Regions from separate parts of the Alteromonas sp. R7 genome, predicted to be linked through region 1. Evidence: predicted binding sites of a transcription regulator. Region 1 holds the regulator's gene; the other holds the start of a gene.
The links. Region 1 encodes sigma-54, which starts transcription at its own class of promoters, with help from an activator protein. Its sites were predicted from a motif close to GTTGGCACGNNNNTNGNNT; they were not measured.

Region 2: the regulator sigma-54 is predicted to act here: its motif matches at 2,673-2,691, upstream of AC0J2X_RS00345 (DUF2726 domain-containing protein).

The regions. Positions count from the first base shown of each region.
Region 1 covers NZ_JBVTQX010000002.1:400,276-404,508, forward strand. Annotated here, with positions in the region: gene kdsC (3-deoxy-manno-octulosonate-8-phosphatase KdsC) at 1-230, shown strand, start outside; gene lptC (LPS export ABC transporter periplasmic protein LptC) at 227-805, shown strand; gene lptA (lipopolysaccharide transport periplasmic protein LptA) at 774-1,328, shown strand; gene lptB (LPS export ABC transporter ATP-binding protein) at 1,331-2,056, shown strand; gene AC0J2X_RS04565 (RNA polymerase factor sigma-54) at 2,130-3,611, shown strand; gene hpf (ribosome hibernation promoting factor) at 3,642-3,929, shown strand; gene ptsN (PTS IIA-like nitrogen regulatory protein PtsN) at 3,943-4,233, shown strand, end outside.
Region 2 covers NZ_JBVTQX010000001.1:71,143-75,375, forward strand. Annotated here, with positions in the region: gene AC0J2X_RS00330 (cobalamin-binding protein) at 1-118, opposite strand, end outside; gene AC0J2X_RS00335 (cobalamin biosynthesis protein CobD/CbiB) at 115-1,062, opposite strand; gene AC0J2X_RS00340 (5'-methylthioadenosine/adenosylhomocysteine nucleosidase) at 1,064-1,765, opposite strand; gene AC0J2X_RS00345 (DUF2726 domain-containing protein) at 1,930-2,517, opposite strand; gene AC0J2X_RS00350 (hypothetical protein) at 2,727-3,176, opposite strand; gene AC0J2X_RS00355 (M20/M25/M40 family metallo-hydrolase) at 3,336-4,233, opposite strand, start outside.

The DNA of each region.
Region 1 (4,233 bases):
TTGAGTTAAACACTGACGAAGTGGCTGCGGTAGGTGATGACATGCCAGATACGGGTATGTACAAGCACGTTGCGGTTAAAATTGCGGTTGCCGATGCCCATCCTTACGTAGCAAAACAAGCAAACTGGATTACGACCCTTCCCGGAGGGTTTGGCGCGGTCCGAGAAATATCGGATACCATTTTGCAGGCCAAAGGGGTAGCAAATGAGATTTTTGGAGCTAGTGTATGAGCCTGTTTGGCTTTAATCGCTTAGGATTAAGTATATCGGCGCTATTTATTCTGGCGATGCTGATGTACATCCCTACGTGGATGGAAGAGCAGCCTGAAACGCAGGGGAATCGTGAAAACGATGCGCTAAAGCCCGCCTACAAAGCAAAAAATCTAACCACTACGCTGTACAATCAAGACGGTGAGTTAAATCACAAAGTATTTGCAGAGTCGATGGAGCATTACGACCAGCTTGGCTTTGTATTGTTTCAGCAACCTAAATACACCCTTTATACAGAAAACGCGTCATCACCATGGGTGGTAACCGCTGATGAAGGTACACTATACAATAACGAGCTAATCCAGCTGGAAAACCAAGTTAATATTGAGAACCAAACTGGCGATGACTTTGTCAGAAGTATATCGACCGAGTACATTCAAATTAATTTAGAAACCAAGCAAATGACATCTGACCAACCCGTTGAAATACTGGGCACCCAATATGTCATTTTAAGTAATGGGTTTAACGCGAATTTACGCACACAAGAATACGAGCTTTTAGATCATGTACAAACCACTTATTCCCCTAGCAACTAGTTTATTGCTTGCCATCGCTAGCGGTGCGGTACACGCCAGTGAAGATGATTTTTCGCAGCCCATAAAAATAGGCTCGAACACCCAGTTTATCGACGGTAAAAATAAAACCGCGTTGTACAAAGACGACGTACTCATAACTCAAGGCTCTTTGGTTATTGAAGCTGACGAAGTGGAAGTAATTGCCACTGACGGTGGTGGTCGTGAAATATTTATTGCTAGAGGAAAGCCTGCAAGCTATTCCCAGCAATTGGAAGACGGCACGCCAGTTTCGGCAAAAGCTAATGAAATACGCTATGAAGTGGTGAACCGAACGATTTCTCTTGCTGGAAACGCAGAGTTGAAACAAGACACCAGTAAAGTACAGGGTGACAACATCACGTTCGATATGATTACCGAGCAATTGCTAGCGACTGGCGGCGCAGGTAAGGATGGTGAGGGTCGAGTGACCACAGTATTCACACCTGAGACCATTCGCAAAACTTCGTCTAAGAAAGACAAAAAAGACAACGAGGGCAATGAATAGCAATGGCAACTTTGAGCGCTAAAAATCTTGCTAAGGCTTACAAGTCAAGACAGGTTGTTCGAGATGTAAGTCTGTCTGTCTCAACGGGTCAAATTGTTGGTCTTCTTGGCCCAAATGGCGCTGGTAAGACCACCACATTCTACATGATTGTTGGTTTAGTGAATCTGGATAAAGGCAAGATTGAAATCGACGACAATGAGCTAACTCATCAGCCCATGCACGAGCGCGCACGCCGCGGAATTGGCTACCTACCGCAGGAAGCCTCTATTTTCAGAAAGCTCACAGTGCATGAAAATATCATGGCCATTTTGCAAACCCGTAAAGATTTAAATTCACAACAGCAAGAAGAAGAAGCTGATGCGCTACTTGATGAATTTAATATTAACCATATACGTAATAGTACGGGAATGAGTTTGTCAGGGGGCGAACGCCGTCGCGTTGAGATTGCCCGCGCTCTGGCAGCAAAACCGCAATTTATTTTGTTAGACGAACCATTTGCTGGTGTTGATCCAATATCAGTTAATGATATAAAGAAGATAATACAACATCTTCGCGATAGGGGTATTGGAATCCTTATCACAGACCATAACGTACGAGAGACATTGGATGTTTGTGAAAAGGCGTACATTGTGAGTCATGGCGAGCTTATTGCGCAAGGAACGGCGGAACAGGTTTTAAGTAATCAAAAAGTAAGGGATGTATACCTAGGCGAACAATTCAGGCTATAGTTAATGTAACCGAATTGCCATTTTTCAGTTTCGCTCTGGTATATTCAATTTAGAGCATTTAAATAAGACGTAGATGAAACCATCTTTACAGCTAAAATTTAGCCAACAACTTACCATGACACCACAGCTTCAGCAGGCCATTAAACTGCTGCAGCTTTCTACACTTGATCTTCAACAAGAGATCCAAGAAGCGCTCGATTCTAATCCGCTATTAGAAGTTGAAGAAGGTAACGACGAGCCGCAACTAGAAAAGAACAATATCGACAACGATGACAGCGGCTCTGAGGCCACTGCTTCTGCATCTAGTGACACACTAGAAGCCGGCGATGCACTTGAGAAAAACGATCTTCCCGATGAGCTGCCAATCGACAGCACATGGGACGAATACTACTCTGCTTCATCTTCGCCAGCTCCGGGTCCATCCAATGACGACGAGCAAATCTTCCAAGGTGAGACTACTGAAGATATTCAAGAGCACCTTCTTTGGCAAATGCGCCTTACCCACTTCTCGGATACCGATCGCGCAATCGCTACAGCAATCATCGACTCTATTGACGAGTCAGGTTATTTAACCGTTACCCTTGATGATATTTTAGAAGCGGTTAACGATGATGATATGGAAGAGCCGATTGAAATGGACGAAATAGAATGTGTGCTTAAGCGCATTCAGATGTTCGACCCTATTGGTTCTGGCTCACGCTCTCCACAAGAATGTTTGATGGTGCAATTGCGCCAGTTTTCAGAAGACACACCGTGGCTTGCTGAAGCCAAGCAACTGATTGAAGAGTACTCTGACTTACTGAGCAGCAAAGACTATCGTACGCTTATGCGTAAAAGCCGATTGAAAGAAGATCAGCTACGCGAGGCAATGCGTTTACTGCAAACCTTGAATCCTCGCCCAGGTAGTGCTTTAGTTACTAAAGAGCCTGAGTACGTTATTCCTGATGTCTCAGTAACCAAGAAAAATGGCCGTTGGGTGGTTGAGCTGAACCCCGACAGTCTGCCTAAGTTAAGCGTAAATCAACAATACGCTGCAATGAGTCGCCGTGCCAAGAATAGTAGCGATTCACAATTCATCCGCTCACACATGCAAGAGGCTAAGTGGTTCATAAAGAGCCTTGAATCTCGTAACGAAACCTTAATGAAGGTTGCAAACTGCATTGTGCAGCAGCAAATGGGCTTTTTTGAGCACGGTCCGGAAATGATGAAACCAATGGTGCTAAATGATGTCGCAGAAATGGTAGATATGCACGAATCCACTATTTCGCGAGTGACAACGCAAAAGTACATGCATACGCCACGTGGAATCTTCGAATTGAAGTATTTCTTCTCAAGCCACGTTGCAACAGAGTCTGGTGGTGAATGTTCATCTACAGCGATTCGTGCATTGATCAAGAAATTAGTGGCCGCTGAAAAGCCTAGCAAGCCGCTAAGTGATAGCAAGATTGCTTCATTGTTGGCCGAACAAGGCATTAAAGTTGCCCGGCGAACAATAGCAAAGTACCGGGAATCGTTGTCGATCCCGCCGTCGAACCAACGCAAAAGCCTTATTTAATCGGGCTTAATAATATAAGGAAGACGAAATATGCAAATCAACCTTACTGGTCATCATGTCGAAATCACCGACTCTTTGCGTAATTATGTCGATACGAAGTTCAGCAAACTTGAACGTCACTTTGATCACATTTCTAATGTGCATGTCATCCTGAACGTTGAAAAATTAAATCAAAAAGCCGAAGCGACCGTTCATTTAAGTGGCGCTGAAGTATTCGCATCCTCAGAAAATACCGACATGTATGCGGCGATTGACAGCATGGTTGATAAACTCGACCGGCAGGTAATCAAGCATAAGGAAAAACTGAAAAAACATTAGTAGTTAATTAAGCATGGATATACAAGCCATCGTAAGTCTGGACCGCACCGAGTGTGCGGTTCAGTGTAATAGTAAAAAGCGAATTCTTGAGATCATCGCTGATATCGCTGCCAAGCAAAACGAGAACATTGATCAGGCAACGGTACTCAACAGTTTGATGGCTCGAGAGCGTATGGGTAGTACAGGCATTGGTAATGGTATCGCCTTGCCCCACGGACGCCTGCCGGGCCTTGAAAAAGTGATCGCCATTGTTGTAACCAGCACGCCAGCAATCGACTTCGACGCCCTTGACGAGAAACCCGTA
Region 2 (4,233 bases), on a different contig from region 1:
GATCTGAATGAGCTAGGTGCTTTGTCTCGGCATCTGATTCTGAGTTAGCAAATGTGAGAAGAGGTAAATAGCTTAAAATTACAAAAAAAATGGTTTTCATCATAACTGCTGTTTTCATTGGGCTACGGCCATTGCCAGCATAGCTAACGATGCAAAGGCGCTAACCGCAATCATGGCATGAGTGACCGTATTTTTGGCTGTCAACATGTGAGAGTACTTTACCTCGTTAGCGCCTCCCACGCGGGTGTATCGAATCTTCTTGTTGGCATAAATTGCTGGTCCGCCGAGTTTAATATCAAGCACACCGCCCATAAGCGCAAGCAGTAGCGACGTTTTATCTTTCACTGGGGAGCGCTTTATGGCGCGAAACCCTTTAATAGGATGGCTGACCAGTAGTGTTGCTAGACCACCAATGACCGCGGGCGGCATATTAAGTAAGTAAACAAGGTTACGTACGGGTTTGGCAAAGAAAGTCATTGCAGGGGTTCGGTAATGCCACTGCCAAGTTGTGAGCAAAAGCAATCGATAAATGAGTGCGCCTATGGGGCCTGCCACTACAAAGTAGAAAATGACGCCGCAATAAAGATAAAGAAACTTCAGCCAAAGCGATTCTATCGCGGCTTTGGCAATTCCTATATCGGAAAGTGAAGCGCATTGACGTGCGGTAATGGTTTGCGCCATTTCACGTGCGAGGGATTTTTTATTTCTTCCCACACTCGCCAGCACTTTTTTGTACTGTTGACGCTGGTAACCGTAATCGAGCAGTGCGACAAGAATAATCGCCTCAAAGAATACGGGGTATTGGGCCATGTACACCAAGATGGCAACACATACTACCAATGGCGCAAGAAGAACTAGGGCGGCTAATGAGCCTGAAATATAGTGCTGAGACCTACCGTATTCGCGAGAGGGCACCACTTTGCGCCCCATTTGCTGAACGAGGTAGCGCATGAGCGTTAATGGATGAGTACTTTGGGGCCAGCGCCATAATGCGTCAACGGCGATAGCCAGCCAAAGTACGAATAGCGACTGGTATTGCGGGTCGCTAATTACCTCTGTCATCTTATTTTGCGAGGGCCTTAATCATTGCCATAACTAATTGTGCTGAGTGTTTAGCGGCAGTGTCTAGATACTCTTTAAAGCTCACTGACGACGTTTTTCCTGCAATATCCGACAATGAACGAATGACAAGGAAAGGCGTGTCGAGCATATGGCAAGTTTGACCTATAGCTGCACCTTCCATCTCAACCGCTTTCATGTCTGGGAAGTTTTCACGCAGTTCTGCTACAGCTTCGTCGCTACCGATAAACGCATCGCCCGTACAGATTAAACCTGTTGTCGACTGAAGCGACGTAATGCCTGTGGCAGCACTACGAGCGGCTTCCATTAACCTTGTATCGCAACGGAAATCTTCAGGCATACCTGCGCATTGACCGAGCTTGTAGCCAAAATGGGTTAAATCGGCATCATGGTGAATAACGTGACTGGCGATCACTAAGTCACCGATGTTTAGATTCTTGTCGAAACCTCCGGCAGAACCGGTATTGACAACAGCATCAGGGGCGTACTGTTCGATAAGTACAGTAGTAGCAATTGCTGCAGCCACTTTACCAATACCGCATTTCACTAGCACCACTTCTATGTCGTTAAGTGTACCTTCGTAAAACGTCAGGTGCTTCCACTGGGTTTCTTTTACATTCCAAAGTGACGCTTTAAGTAGCGCAACTTCTTCGTCCATTGCACCTAAAATACCAATTTTTTTCATAACTTTACCGACGGTGTTGAGGGAGTTTAACGCGTGAATACGCTGTTGAATGCGTTAATTGTATAAGGAAAACGGGCAAACTGACAGAAAAATGCCTCTGTAACCGCTATTTGAGAGTAAGAAAATAGCAAAGCAACAAAGGCCAGGGGAAGTGGGCTTATGTCTTAAGCTGCAGCTGGTCTGCTTGAACGCACTGGGCGAGTCGGGCGCTTTGGTGGCTCTGGATTATGCGTTGGCAGCTGTGCCATTTTTTGCTGTAAACGGCGATATGGAATGAGTTTGTTTTCCAAACACTCGCGAATATCGTCAACGGTATAACCAGACTTCACTTTAATTCTTGCGTGAGGAAGGCCAGCAGCATCAAGAGCTCCTGTTACAAACCAGTCTTTTTGTGATTTATAACCATCTTTGCCTTGGCTATGAACTAAGTCGATAGCAAGAACAGGACTCATGTCGTGTTTATCTACTAATACAAAGTCGAGCTGTCTGCTAGAAGCTCTGCTGATGGCTTGGCTTGCCGTCTTTTTATTTGCAGACTGGCGAACCGCCACTAAATCGTTAAGACGCACACGGCACACTATGCGAAACTCTCTTCCCATAGCCTGTTCGATAAGGTTTAAAAAAGAGTGCTCAACGGGGGTGAACAATTGCCGCTTTCGCCTAAATGGAAATGCGACACCGCCGTCTGACAACTTTATGGCACCCAGTGCAACGACAATAAGTAACATCATTAGAATAATTGCCAATTCCATCGTAACCCTCGCAAATATCAATAGTTAAAGCCCACGGAATGCATAATAAAGAAGCCCGCTAAAGTATTTATATCGAAAAAAGCTTGGGCTCCGTTTGCAGTTTGAGCGTCATAAAAATGACACTCACTGTTACCGTGGAGTAGTTATTGATGATTTTGCAAAGCAGATGCCAACATGAGTAGATTTCGTAGTTGTCTTGCTAAAAGGGCTTATTTTGTTGTGGATGTAACAAGAATATCCACTTGAGAGCCAGTATTATCTGGGCTGATTATTACCCTGACCCCTTTATCTTCTGAGGATAACAACGTGCGGCCGCTAACTGGCGTGTGAGTTTTTAAAGCGGGGTGCGCCGTTTGGTAAACATTCAGTAATTCACTCGGGGAGCGAGGAGAGTGGTAAACCATTACTGCTGTCTTGCTTTCGTCAAATGCTTGGCATTGTCTTGCATCATCAGAAATCTTAACTTGCTGAAAATCAGAAGGGCAAGACCTGATGCTTGGCTTACTAGGTGAAGAGTTGACGCTTTGTTTCTTAGTTTGGTTGTTAACTTGCGCATTTAATGAAGCGTCAACAGCAATGGTATCAGCTAAGCTGGCATTGCTCGCTGCTATCGCCAGTGTTAGACAAAATGTAAGTTTCTTAATGTTTAAATGCTGCATAGATAGATTCTTCACCCGATGTGCGATGTCTTTAATTGCTTAAACGATAGTAGAGTCGTAACTCTCGCGCTTCAACTAAACCTTGGTCTATTAACGTATATTAGTGAGGTTTTTCGTATAAGTTTTGGTTTAAAGCATCACTTCATCACTACAACTCTATTACTGGTCATAAGGCGTGGTCAGTAATTGATACAGCGCATTTGTTCCACTGTAAAAGTTCCCTATACGTAAGTTTTCATTAGGGGCGTGTTGATTGTTATCAGCATTGACTAATGGAATAAGAATTACCGGCTTCTCTATACTGTTTACTAGCGGTGCGGTTGGAACAGTACCCCCCATCATTGGAATAACTACAACCTTCTCATCGCTTACAGATTCTAGTGCCTTTTGCGCCCATAGACCAACTGGCTCATCGAGGGACGTTTGTAGTGCTGCAGTGCCGGGGCTAACTTCTATAAGAATGAGTTTTTCATGCTTTAGACGGGTTTCTTTTGATGGCAATTCGTCCACAATGTGATATCCCTTAGCTGTTATATAGTCTTTTAACAGCTTAACTTGTCTGGACGAGTGAGCCTCTTTTGTAGTTCTAATATCGATGGACGCTGTAGCGCTAGCCGGAATGATTGTCCTTACTGCTGTTGTGCTTGCAGCGCTCAATCCATTGATATTTAGAGACGGAAGACTAATGGATTCATAGTAGTTGCTACCTACAGACTCTGACTTTGCTACCCCAAGGCGTGCCAATAGTGCAGTTTCATCAATAGGAATGTCTCGAAGCACCTGTTTTGTTTCTTCTGACAAAGGAGCGTCTCCGTAATAATTAGGAATAGTCACCTTGCCATTTTCATTTTTCATCCCTGCTAAGAGTGTTGAGAGCATAAAAGCGGGGTTTTGAATGTAGTTGCCAAAGTGCCCACTATGGCTATCAGAGTTTGGTCCGAAAACAGTGAGCTTAACCAGTGTCGCACCGCGATGACCGAAAACTACGGTAGAAGCGTTGGATGGATGCATGGGACCGTCTAACATTACTACGGCATCTGCAGAAAGCTGCGCTTTG